2 linked regions of the Methanococcus maripaludis genome follow. Each later gene encodes a partner of the first gene's protein in a complex. Links are inferred from orthologs where the notes say so. Each region holds a gene or a part of one and is shown on either strand. Other genes may lie near its edges.

Region 1 (6,455 bases):
CAAAAATACATGGCAGAATACAAAAAGAAAATGAAATCTGCCGTACTTGCTGCAATGGAATCAGAAGTTCACTATGGAAACATTGTAACGCTTCCAGCATATTGTGTCGGAGATATTGCACATCACATTGCCCAATCGACATTTAACATGTGTAAAGACGACGTTATAATGGCAATAATCGAATCCGTTTCAAATGTAATGGACAACACTTTGAGATCCAATGTAAAGAACTTTAAAAATGAATATGAGGTATTATCTCTTGCAACAGGATCAACTGCTGCTGCAACTGAATGTATACTCGAATTAGATGGATTTAATGCACCGACGGTTGTAGATCTACTCACCAAAAGATTCCACAACTATGTACAGCTCTACCCCACCAGAGGCGCTGCTGCAGAACTTCACAATCATGATTTCATGGACATGATTTATAGGGGTTGGAAGTTAATCGATAAAGCTAGAAGAGTTAAAAATGGAAGCGATGCCCCAATAACTCCAAAAGTAGGTAATTTCAAAGTAGACCTCAATCCCATTTTCAAAAATCAGGTCATAATGAATCCACAAAGGTATGCCTACCCGGCATGTGCAATAACTGTTAGATTTTCAGCATTGATGAGACTTGCAGACTATCCATGTCTTTTAACAAGTGAACCCATAACTGCAACACTAATGACAAACATTATTGCACTACATAAAGAAACTCCGGGAGCACCTGCAAGAGTCTGTAAAGATTGTGCAACAGCCTGTTTAGTAGACTTCAGACACCAATACTGTCAGTATAAAGAAGCAATCTAACTAACTATTCTTCATTTTAAAGGAGGGGGAATATGAAGTGTTATCTATGTAAATTAGAAGGAAAAGATACAGATGCAGTTGCTTCGTGTATCGTTTGTGGAATGGGAGTTTGTATGAATCACGTTGTACGTGAAGAAGTTGACCAGTGGGAAGGTGGCTATCCATTCCCGGCTACAAAATTAAAAAAAACTATTCCAAGAATGCTCTGTATGCCTTGCTATAATGCACTTCAGGAGGGAAAAAAATGAGCTTGGTCAAAAGATTACTTGCCGAATGCCTTGGAACAGGTGTTTTAGTATTCTTTGGACCCGGTGCTGCTGCAATGACTTTAATGATTACAAATAATACGGGAACTGCAGGAATCGGACTTCTTGGGGGACTTGGAGACTGGTTTGCAATTGGATTTGCATTTGCACTAGCAATTGCCGCAGTAATCTATTCACTTGGACGTGTTTCTGGAGCACATATTAATCCGGCAGTAACTGTTGGTCTATGGGCGGTTAAAAAATTCCCCACAAAAGAAGTAATTCCCTATATTATAGCCCAGTTAACTGGTGCTGCAATAGGTTCCATACTGTTCTTTGCATGTGTTGGACTTGATTCCGTAACAGTCGGGGGGCTTGGAGCTACCGCACCATTTTCAGGAATAAGTTATTTCCAAGCAATACTTGCAGAATTTATTGGAACCTTCCTGTTGATGTTTGTTATTATGGGTGTTGCTGTCGACAAACGCGCCCCAGCGGGATTTGCAGGGCTGGTTATTGGTTTAACAGTCGGTGCAATAATCACAACAACAGGAAATATCGCAGGATCATCATTAAATCCTGCAAGGACTTTTGGACCTTACTTAATAGACAGTATTTACGGCTTAAATCTCTGGTACTATTTTCCGATATACATTATTGGCCCACTTCTCGGTGCAATAGTTGCTGCATTCACTTACGAATACTTAAATCGTGAATAAGGATAAATACCTCTTTATTTTTTTGAAAAATTCTAAAATTTAAAAAAATTATTATGTATTTTAGATAATTTAAAAAGTATTAATATTTTGAATAACAATATATTATTACCATATACCGGGGGCCTAATTATGGGAGCTATTTCAGAATATTTTGAGATTAAAAATGAAATTGGGGAATTAAAAGAGGAAGTTAGTAAAAAAATCAATGATTCGAATGAATTTGCAAACTCCAGATCTGAATCCATGCGGCATATTAATAAAAAAATAATTTCAAAAAAGAAAAGATTAAAAAACGCTGAAAATCGAATTATTATATATTATATATTCCCTTTGTTTATGATTACCATAATTTTAGCCTATTTTTACTTGAGGCTGAATTTTCTATAATATTTATTTAATCTAAAAATCTTTTAAAATCAAAAAATAAAAAAGAATTTAGTGAACTAATTTTTGGAAACATTCTTTACAAACGATTTTACCATCAATTGTTCTTCCTTTAATTTCCATAAATGTCTCTCCACAGTTATCACAGGTAAGTGAAGGGTAAAGTCTTGCTTTTGTTGGTTCTTCAATTTTTACCCATTTCACATCAAACAATTCTTCTTCAGGGGCTTCCAAGAGGTGTTTTATAGCTTCTTTTCTTCTTTCAAACATTTCTTTCTTTTCTTCTTCTGTTAACGTTCCTTCATTGAACTTTTTATTAAATGTTCCAACCTTATCTGCGAGATTGTATTTTAAGTACATTCTAAGCGCTTTGTTGTTGTCCCTTGAATAAAAAGTGTAAACATGCTTTCCGTTATCTTTAAATTTCAAATTTCCTTTTCCAAATGTACATCCAAGCATCTGCTGTATTCCATCAACACTACAGGAGTTATTTTCAACTATTGCAACGAGCTGTTCGTCTTCAGATCTTTCATAGTGGTCAAGCACGTATTTTGAAACTCTGTATCCTATTGCAACCCCAGGACATTCGTGGCCGTGGAATTCAATTGTTTTTTGGTAGTCTTCGTTCAAGTTTTCACCAGTTATTCTAATACTTGCAGTATGGCCGTATTACTTTTTATAAGTTTTTATTAATTTTAAAGTACATTTACAACATTTCCAACCAGAATAATTCCCGGAGGGCATGCATTTTCCAATTTTGCCTTTTCAACGATATTTGAGAGGGTTCCTTTAACCATTCTTTGATTTTCCCTTGTTCCATCCATCAAAATTGCAACTGGGGTATTTTCATTTCTTTTTGGGTTTTTCAATAATTCTTTTACGTGTTTTTCAAGAGTCGTAATTCCCATCAAGATTACAATTGTATCTGCATTTAATTCGCTTAATTTGACTTGCATTTCGTTTTCAGCCTTGTCTACCGCTTCGTGTCCAGTTACAACAGTAAAAGACGTTGCAACTTTTCTGTGGGTTACCGGAATTCCAAAAATTTCTGGAACTGATATCGAAGAAGTAATTCCAGGTACCATTTCATATTCTATTCCTTCTTCTTTTAAAGCGAGTACTTCTTCCCCGCCTCTCCCAAATACAAAAGAATCTCCACCTTTAAGTCGTACAACATTTTTATTTTCTTTTGCCTTATTGACTAAAATTTCGTTTATTTCTTCCTGCTTGTAGGAGTGCTTTCCCTTTCTTTTTCCAACATAAATAAGTTCAGACTCTTCTTTAGCATGTTTTAAAAGTTTTTCCCCAATTAAATCATCATAAACAATTACATCTGCATTTTTTATCGCTTCAACGCCTTTTAACGTAATCAATCCTTCGTCACCAGGACCTGCACCAACTAAAATAACTTTCATGATTTTTCCCTTTTCTTTAAATTTTATATAATACTGAGATTTAAGTTCAATTTTATATATAAAATTTGATATTTAATGCTAAAAACTTCCAAACATTAATTTATCGAATAAATTTTAAAATAAATACTTATAAAAGAAATATAAAGGTATATTAAAATATAATATTATGACTATTCTTAAAATTCATGTTTTAAATGATTTTAAAGTAAAATAAGAGCGAAAATATGATAATAAAAGGCATTAGAGATGCAGAAGTCCCTGATGAAATTTTTAAAATGGGCCTTGAATTTCAAATATTAAATGCAGACCTAATTGCTACAAAAACACATGTTTTGCATAGCATATATCAGGCAAAAACAAAAAATAATATATCGAAAAATATCTGGATGGAAATCCTGCTTCGTGCATCCGGACAAAAACAAATATCTAATGCAATAAAAGTCCTTGGTGCAAGAAAGGGAAATATCTGTGTTATATGCACTGATGAAAAAACGTTCAAACAGATTAAAAACATCGTTAATGGGTTCGTTGACGATAGTGTTCTTGAATTAAATGAAGAAAAAGAAAAAAAGATAAGGGAAGTTTTCGAAATTAACCTTCACGGAAAACTAATTGAAAGAGTTTGTGAAAAAATTGCTCTTATCGAGGTTCAATAGTTGGTGTGGTTTATGATAGTCAAAAAAATATCCGAATTAAACGAAAAAGACTTAGATGTCATAATTAACAGGAACAAAACAAATATTTCAGGAATTTTACCAACGGTAAGTGAAATTTTAGAAAACGTTCAAAAAAATGGGGATAATGCCTTAAAAGAATACACTAAAAAATTTGATGGTGTTGAAATTGATAATTTTAAGGTAACTTCCGAAGAAATCGATAAAGCGTACGAAAAAATTGATTCGAAAGTAGTTGAATCCCTTGAAAAAGCTTATATGAATATCAAAGAATTCCACGAAATTCAGTTTAAAAATTTAACAGAATGGGAAGTTGAAAAAAACGGAATTAAAGCAGGACAAATCATCAGATGTGTTGAGAAGGCTGGATGCTATGTTCCTGGTGGAAGGGCATTTTATCCGTCTACCGTTTTAATGACGGTAACTCCTGCAAAAGTTGCAGGTGTCAAAAAAGTTGTTGTAACGTCTCCACCAAACGGAACCGAAGGAAATCCCGCAACACTTGTTGCATCAGACATTGCTAAGGCTGATGAAATATATAAAATTGGTGGAGCCCAGGCTATTGGCGCTCTTGCATATGGTACCAAATCTATTCCAAAAGTCGATATTATTGTTGGACCGGGAAACATCTTTGTAACTGCTGCTAAAAAATTAGTTTACGGAGAAGTTTCAATTGATTTTCCAGCAGGCCCTTCAGAAGTACTTATTATGTGTGATGAATCATCAAATGAAGAATATGTTGCGATGGACTTTTTAGCGCAAGCTGAACACGATCCCAATGCATCATGTGTAATAACCGTTACTTCAAAAGAAAAAGCTGAAAAAATTAAAGAAAGAATTTTAATGGAAATAAAAACTGCTAAAAGAACGGAAATCATTGAAAAATCAATTTTAAATTCTGCAATTGTTATTGGTTCGCTTGATGAATGTATTGAACTTTCAAATGCTTATGCTCCAGAACACTTGGAAATAATGACAAAAAATCCAAGAGAAGTACTAAAATCAATTGAAAATGCTGGAAGTATTTTTTTAGGAAACTATGCGCCAGTTCCAGTTGGAGATTATGCAAGCGGTACAAACCACGTTCTTCCAACGTCCGCATGTGCAAAAATGTATTCTGGACTCAGCGTTGAAACATTTATTAAAAAACCAACAGTTCAGGAATTGACAAAAGAAGGTTTAATGGAAATTGGAAATATCGTAACCACTCTTGCAGAAGCAGAGGGGCTATTTAACCACTCTGAAGCGGTTAAAAGAAGGTTAAATTAAAAAATATTAAAAATCGATACTGTCGTGAAAAAATGATGCAGCAGTTAAAAATACTTATATCAGTTTTTGTCGTTATGATGATTTTAATGGTTGGAATGAAGACTCTGAATGATTCAGAATTATTGGATACCACGGATTCATTTACCGAAACTTATTTTGACTATGCAGATTCGACTTTGGAACTTTCAGAAAAGGTTGTAAATACTACAGAAAATATTTCTGGAAATAGTTCAAAAGAAGAAGCTATTGAAACTGTATCTCAGGCCGTTGAAGACTTTGACGATTCGTTAGATTATATAATGAATATGGAAAAATACCTAAATGACCCAGATTATTCTAAAGAAAGTGAAGAAGAAGTTCCCGAAACTCCTGAAAAAACAGAACTTAAGACTCCAGAAACAGAACCTTCTGAACCTGAAGATGGAATTGTTATTGAAGTTGACTTAAAATAATATCTTTTTTATTTTTTAAGGTGTAATAATGCTTTTTATTGATTTTTGTAAAATTCTTGATAAAATTGAAAAAACTACGAAAAGGCTTGAAAAAACAGACTATTTTGTTGAATTAATCGATTTTATCAAAACTAATGGAAAACCTGAAAATTTAAAACAAGTGTCACAAATTACGATTGGAAGAGTTTTTGCAGAATTTGAAAATAAAGAAATCGGTATCGGACCAAATTTATTGCTTGAAGCAGTGAAAACTACAGGAATTTCTGAAAAAGATTTGAAATCAAAAATAAAAGAAACTGGGGACATTGGAATTGCTGTTGAAAATTTAAGTTCGAATATAAAACAGGTGTCATTATTCAGCCAGGCACTTACTCTTGAAGAAGTCTACTCCACATTAAAAAAACTCTCTGAAATTGAGGGAAATTCTTCCCAAAAGAAGAAAACAAGAATAATTTCAAATTTACTTATTTTAGCAACTCCCGTTGAATCAAGGTATATTTCA
Region 2 (6,684 bases), on another replicon or contig:
ATGCAACATTAGATACTGACAAAGTGGTTCTTGCAAATACTTTAAAAGAAATATTTGATGTTATGGGCTACCTTGCAAAAGGGGACTTTTCAATAAGGGCGGATGAAAACAGGGAAAGAAATAAACTCCAAAAAACAATAAACCACGCTATTGAGAACGTTTCAAAAATGATGGAAGGATTGAAATCAGAAATTGTTGTATTAAATGGTGAACTCGAAGAAGTTACTGATGGCTTAAAAAGAGCTAAAGAAACTTCAGAACAGGTTACCGATGCTGCAAATCAGGTTGCGACTGCCGCAGCGGATCAGTCTGCAAAATTACAGGATACTTCAGACGAACTTGAAAGAACTGCAAACGTTGCAGAAATGATGTATATGGATGCAGAAAAGAGCGTTGATTCAGCAATTGATGTGAAAGATAATTCAGAAATGGGTGTTAAAAAGGTTGAAAATGCAATCGACACTATGCAAAAAATCACAAACGTAATTGATGAACTTGGAAGATCAATCCAGGAACTCGGGGAAGAATCCAAAAAAATCAACGAAGTTACAGTTTTGATTAAAGACGTTGCAGAACAGACTGGATTACTTGCTTTGAACGCTTCAATTGAAGCAGCTCGCGCTGGAGAAGCTGGAAAAGGATTTGCTGTTGTTGCAAGTGAAATCAAGTCACTCGCAGAAGAAATTAAAAAATCCGTTGAAGATATTAACAGGACAATTAGTGGAATTAACAAAAAAGTTGGAGCAACAATTGATTTAGGTCTTGCAGGAAGAGATGAAGTCGATAGGGGAGTTGTTGCAATCGATGAAGTTAACAATGCATTCATGAAAATAAAAGAAAGTGTTGAAACATCTGCAAAAATGATTGCAAAAATCAAAGAAAATGCAAACGACGCATCTAAAAATACGCAGGAAGCACTTAAAAATGTGCAGGATATTGCATCAATCTCTGAAGAGTTTGCAGCAACTGCAGAAGAATTAACTGCATCCTCAGAAGAACAGAATAGGGTTGTTGAGGAAATAGATGCTTCAGCAGAGAAAATGATAGAAATATCAAGAAAATTAGCAAAAGATGCAGAAAGTTTCAAAACTAAATAAAATACTATTTTTTTAATTTATTTCAAAAAAAAGATTTTAAAAAAATTTAATTAAGTTAATTATCTAAAGATTGGCTGTACTGAGCACTTCATTGGGAGTGGAAGTGGTCTTTTTGGAGCATCTTTAACATCGGAAGTTATTTTTTCAATCAATTCTTCAACAGTCAATGCTTCTTTTTTAGCTTTTTTGAGTTCTGATTCTTCTCTAATGGTTACGGTTAATTTACCGGTTTCCATTTCGTTGTCACCAATTACAACAACATAGTTTACCCAGTCAGTTCCAGCGTTTCTAACTTTTTTACCCATGCTGTCTTCTCTATCATCAAAGTCAGCTCTTATTCCCGAAGCTCTTAATTTATTTGCAACTTCAAGGGCAAATTCTTCATGTTTATCTCCAACCGGGATAACTCTTGCTTGAATCGGGGTTAACCATGTTGGGAGTGCAGGAGGTTTGTTTTCTAATGTATTTAAGTAAGCGTTTTCTAAAAGACCACATAAAACTCTTTCAACACTTCCTGTTGGGGAGCAGTGAAGGATGATTGGGTGAACTTTTTTATCGCCATCATGAACAACGATTCCAAATCTTTCAGCGCTTTCAACGTCAATTTGAACAGTTGGGTTTTCAATTGGCCTTCCAAAGCTGTCAACAACTGCCATATCGACTTTTCCAACCCAGTAATGTTTTCTTCCAGGTAAGATTTCGAGAATTGCATCTTTTCCGTATTTTTGTTTGTATTCTTTTGCCATTCCAAAGAACCAGTCTTTGTTTTCTTCAAAGAAGTCTTCTGTGAATCTGAAAATTATTGCGTAAGGAGTTTTAAAGTCATCTCCTGTTTTCAAACCCATCCAAAGCTGGTCTTCAAATGCTTCCATTGCCTGTTTCATGTCAATACAGACTGTATGCATATCTGGCATTGTAAACGCCCTTAATCTTTTCAAACCAACTAATTCTCCTCTCTGTTCGTATCTGAAGCTGTATGTTGAGAGTTCGTATAATTTAAGAGGCATGTGTTTTGGTAAGAGGTACATGTCTTTTTTCATCATGAACTGGCCAAAGCAAGCTGCGAACCGAAGCATTAAATCCTTGTTTCCTTGTTTGAATCTGTACTGTCTTTCTCCAAATTTATCAGCGTGTTCTCTTATCGCATTGTTTTGAAGGTCGTACATTACCGGAGTTTCAACAGGCATTCCGCCCCTTTCTACAACAAGGTTGTACACATAGTCTGAGAGTAAATCTCTTATTAATTTTCCTTTTGGATACCATCTGAAGTGTCCTGCATCTGAACTAGGTTCATAATCGCAGATTTCTTTTTCTTTAATGTATTTAACGTGAGGAGGTTCTCCTTTTTCGGTTCCTTCTTCTTTGATATCGAGTTCGTGTTTTAAAAGAGCTAAAAGTCCTTTATCTTCCATTTTTGAGATAATTTCGTCGTTAACTTCGGTAAGTTCGAGGTTTTCTCCGTTTATTATGTAGAATTTTGAAACAATTTTTTCTTTTTTAACTTCTTCTTTTCTTTCAGTTGTTATTTTTCTTGAAAGTTCACTCAAAGGATGCCCCTTACAGCTGATTTTAAATGCTTTGTACCATCCAAATGGTGCTCTGAGTACTTCATAGTTTCCTGAGAGTTCTTTTTCAATTTCTGCTAAAATTTCTTTTGCAGTAGCAGGGGATCCTAAATCGCTTGATAGGTGTGCGTAAGGGTATACTACAACGTTTTTCACTTTTAAATTGTCAGCAGTTTTTACTATTTCTTCAACCGCGTTTTTAACAACTGCATCTGGATCAGATTCGTCATCTTTTTCAACAGCAATAAAAACGGTTAAACATTCATCCATTTTTCCGCTTAAAACATCAGCATCTTCTGCAATCTTTGTTTTTTCCTTGGCTTCGAATTCCAAATAATCGGAATGTATCAACAGTGTTTTCATTTTTTCCCTCTATATGGTGAGAATAAAATTATACGTTGTAATTTACATAAAATTTATATGTTTAATTAGGATACACAATATAAAAAATTAATTACTTGTTTATTTGTAAGCATCTTTTTTTAATAATTGGTTATTTTATGCTTTATTAATTTGGTGGCTGTTATGGATACTTCTAAAGACTTAATATGTATTGGATTTGAAGGAACTGCGGAAAAAACTGGTGTTGGAATCATTACTTCTAAAGGAGAAGTTTTATTTAACAAAACAATAATTTACACTCCGCCAGTACAGGGAATTCATCCAAGGGAAGCTGCAGATCACCACGCAGAAACTTTTGTAAAACTTTTAAAAGAAGCATTAACAGTAGTTCCTATCGAAAAGATTGATCTAGTTTCGTTTTCATTAGGTCCGGGATTGGGCCCAAGTTTAAGGGTTACTGCAACAACTGCAAGGGCACTTTCTCTTTCAATAAATAAACCGATAATCGGGGTAAACCACTGTATAAGCCACGTTGAAATTGGTAAATTAAAAACAGATGCAGTAGATCCATTAACTTTGTATGTAAGTGGGGGAAACACGCAAGTTTTAGCATACACTGGAAAAAAATACCGCGTAATTGGAGAAACACTCGACATTGCAATAGGAAACTGTTTAGATCAGTTTGCAAGGCACTGCAATATGCCACATCCTGGTGGAGTTTACGTCGAGAAATATGCAAAAGACGGAAACAAATTCATGAAACTTCCGTATACTGTTAAGGGCATGGATATTTCTCTTTCAGGATTGTTAACAGCTGCAATGAAAAAATATGATTCAAAAGAAAGAATTGAGGATGTATGTTACTCATTACAGGAAACTTCATTTTCAATGCTTACAGAAATTACCGAAAGGGCGCTTGCACATACAAATAAAGCAGAAGTAATGCTTGTTGGCGGAGTTGCTGCAAATAACCGTTTGAAAGAAATGTTGGATGTAATGTGCAGTGAACAGAATGTTGATTTTTACGTTCCAGAACGGGAATTTTGTGGAGATAACGGTGCAATGATTGCATGGCTTGGAATTTTGCAGTATTTAAATGGAAAAAGAATGGATTTGGCAGATACAAAACCAATTTCTAACTACCGAAGCGACATGGTTGAAGTTAACTGGATTCACGAAGAAAATAACAATTCTGAAAATGGTAACATCAAATCTAGAATAATTCCAGAACATTTAATTGGAAAAGGAGCCGAAGCAGACATTTCTAAAGGAAGGTACTTAGAATTTGAATCGATTACAAAAGAACGAGTTAAAAAGGGTTACCGTACATCTGAACTGGATGAATTAATAAGAATGAGAAGAACGGTAAAAGAAGCCAGATTTTTAGCAGCGATTAAGGAACTTGGAATTTATGCACCGAGTATTTTTGACATCGATAAAGAAAACAAAAAAATCGCAATGAGCTATATTCACGGAAAAATTGCAAAAGAAAAAATTGAAGAAGGAAGTATTGATTTTTGTGAAGATTTGGGAAAAATTATTGGAAAAATGCATGTCGGTGGAATCGTACACAATGATTTGACGACTTCAAACTTTATAGTTTCAGATAATACTTTTGTTATCGATTTTGGGCTTGGAAAATACAGTGATTTAGTTGAAGATAAAGCAATTGATCTGATTGTTTTAAAAAAATCTATAATGAGTATTCACTACGATAAATTCGATAGAGTATGGAATAAAATAGTTGAAGGCTATAAAACTTATAATCTGGCCGAATCTGTTTTGGAATGCATGAAAGAAGTTGAAAAACGAGCAAGATATCTTTAACTCTTTTATTTTAATATTTACTGGATTTTCCTGCCATTTTAAATTTGTAAAAATAACCTCCATTTTTAAATTTTTCTGTTTTTCTATATTGGGATATTCATATATAGCTTGAAATTTAATGTAAAATAGATTTCAGGCTAAGTTGATTTCCTATTTTTACGACGTATTTACACGAAAGGTGGATATTGTGCTAGTTATTCCTGCAGTGGATATGAAAAATAAAAAATGTGTACAGCTTATTCAGGGAAACCCTGATAAAAAACACGTTGAATTAGATAATCCTCCAGAAATTGCAAAAAAATGGGTAAGCGAGGGTGCAGAAATGCTTCACCTCGTGGATCTCGATGGTGCACTTGACGGAAAACGGGTAAACGATGAATTTATCGAAGATATAATTAAAACATCTGGAGTTCCGGTTCAAATCGGCGGTGGAATTCGATCTATCGAGGATGCAGTATATTTGATTGAAAAAGGGGCAGAAAAAGTAATAATCGGGACTGTTGCTGTAGAAAACCCTGAAATAATCAGGGAACTCTCGAAAAAAATTGGCAGTGAAAAAATAATGGTTTCACTCGATGCAAAAGATGGTAAAGTTGTAATAAAAGGCTGGAAAGAAAAAACGAAGTATACTCCGGTAGAAATTGGAAAAATACTCGAAGAAATGGGTGCAGGAAGTATTCTATTTACAAATGTTGACAGCGAAGGTTTGTTAAATGGAATAAATATTGAACCAACAAAAGAACTCGTTGATAACCTTAAAATACCTATTGTGGCATCAGGCGGAGTTACTACAATAGACGACCTTTTAAAATTTAAGAAAATCGGAGTATACGGTGTAGTTGTCGGTTCTGCAATTTACAAAAACTTGATAAATTTAAAAGATGCGATTGAAGCAGTAAAATAATGGATTAATAATAATTTGGTGGTTTAATGGATAAAATTGGTAAGATAACGGCGGTAGGACATATTGCACTCGATTATATATTTAACGTGGATAAATTTCCGGAATTAAACACTTCAATGCAGATTCCAACTGCTAAAAAATACTATGGCGGTGCTGCATGTAACGTTGCAGCAGAAATTGCAAATTTGGGCGTGAAATCAGAAATACTTTCGTGTGTTGGAACAGACTTTAAAGATTCAGGATACGGAGAATATCTGGAAAAATTGGGAGTTTCAACTGAAAATGTATTTATTTCAACTGAAGAAGAGACTCCAAAGGCATGGATATTTACGGATCCTGAAAACAACCAGATTACGTACTTTTTATGGGGTGCTGCAAAACATTACCTTGATATCGAAGTTCCAGAATTTGATTCGAAAATCGTTCACCTTGCAACAGGGGATCCAAATTACAATTTAAAATGTGCCAAAAAAGCAAATTCAATGGGTATACTTGTATCATTCGATCCAGGGCAGGATTTAACTCTTTATTCAAAAGAAAACATGGAAAACATCATAAAAAATGTTGATTTTTTATTCATGAACAACCACGAATTCCAAAGAACTCTTGATTTATTAAGCATCTCTGAAAAAGAGTTAATGGATAGAGTTAAGGTTTTAATTGTAACTTACGGAAAACAGGGAAGTATTATCTATTCAGAAGGCGAAACAATAAAAGTTCCAGCAATTTTAACTGAAGCAAAAGATCCGACTGGTGCTGGAGACAGCTACAGGGCAGGATTTTTAACTGCATACTTAAAAGGAAACGATTTAAAGAAATGCGGGCTTGTTGGTTCCTGTGTAGCTTCTTTTGTCGTGGAACGGGTGGGATGCCAGACCAATCTTCCTTCATGGGATAGAGTTATTGAAAGACTCAAAGAAAATAATCTTGAATAATCCTTTTTTAATTC

Evidence for each region.
Region 2: the proteins of cgi121 (region 1) and HNP90_RS05545 are in contact, whole or in part, in a crystal structure (PDB 3ENH), measured with the Methanocaldococcus jannaschii proteins. The link is inferred for Methanococcus maripaludis from one-to-one orthologs.

Annotation. Positions count from the first base shown.
Region 1 is NZ_JACDUL010000002.1:254,362-260,816, forward strand. Bases 2,768-5,498 are described here. They hold cgi121 (KEOPS complex subunit Cgi121), read left to right. Parts: upstream 2,768-3,782; coding sequence 3,783-4,214; downstream 4,215-5,498. Other genes in these bases: HNP90_RS04210 (FmdE family protein), read right to left, coding at 2,768-2,773; cobA (uroporphyrinogen-III C-methyltransferase), read right to left, coding at 2,839-3,558; hisD (histidinol dehydrogenase), read left to right, coding at 4,227-5,498. Outside these bases: HNP90_RS04190 (DUF2193 domain-containing protein), read left to right, coding at 1-795; HNP90_RS04195 (DUF2180 family protein), read left to right, coding at 828-1,043; HNP90_RS04200 (MIP/aquaporin family protein), read left to right, coding at 1,040-1,759; HNP90_RS04205 (hypothetical protein), read left to right, coding at 1,889-2,146; more of HNP90_RS04210, read right to left, coding at 2,195-2,767; more of hisD, read left to right, coding at 5,499-5,501; HNP90_RS04230 (hypothetical protein), read left to right, coding at 5,534-5,953; HNP90_RS04235 (ATP-dependent DNA ligase), read left to right, coding at 5,982-6,455. UniProt on the Methanocaldococcus jannaschii protein: Component of the KEOPS complex that is probably involved in the transfer of the threonylcarbamoyl moiety of threonylcarbamoyl-AMP (TC-AMP) to the N6 group of A37, a step in the formation of a threonylcarbamoyl group on adenosine at position 37 (t(6)A37) in tRNAs that read codons beginning with adenine.
Region 2 is NZ_JACDUL010000003.1:40,679-47,362, reverse strand. Bases 2,550-5,509 are described here. They hold HNP90_RS05545 (bifunctional N(6)-L-threonylcarbamoyladenine synthase/serine/threonine protein kinase), read left to right. Parts: upstream 2,550-3,187; coding sequence 3,188-4,831; downstream 4,832-5,509. Other genes in these bases: hisA (1-(5-phosphoribosyl)-5-[(5-phosphoribosylamino)methylideneamino]imidazole-4-carboxamide isomerase), read left to right, coding at 5,019-5,509; HNP90_RS05550 (threonine--tRNA ligase), read right to left, coding at 2,550-3,025. Also shown: HNP90_RS05555 (methyl-accepting chemotaxis protein), read left to right, coding at 1-1,097; more of HNP90_RS05550, read right to left, coding at 1,157-2,549; more of hisA, read left to right, coding at 5,510-5,735; HNP90_RS05535 (carbohydrate kinase family protein), read left to right, coding at 5,762-6,670. UniProt on the Methanocaldococcus jannaschii protein: Required for the formation of a threonylcarbamoyl group on adenosine at position 37 (t(6)A37) in tRNAs that read codons beginning with adenine.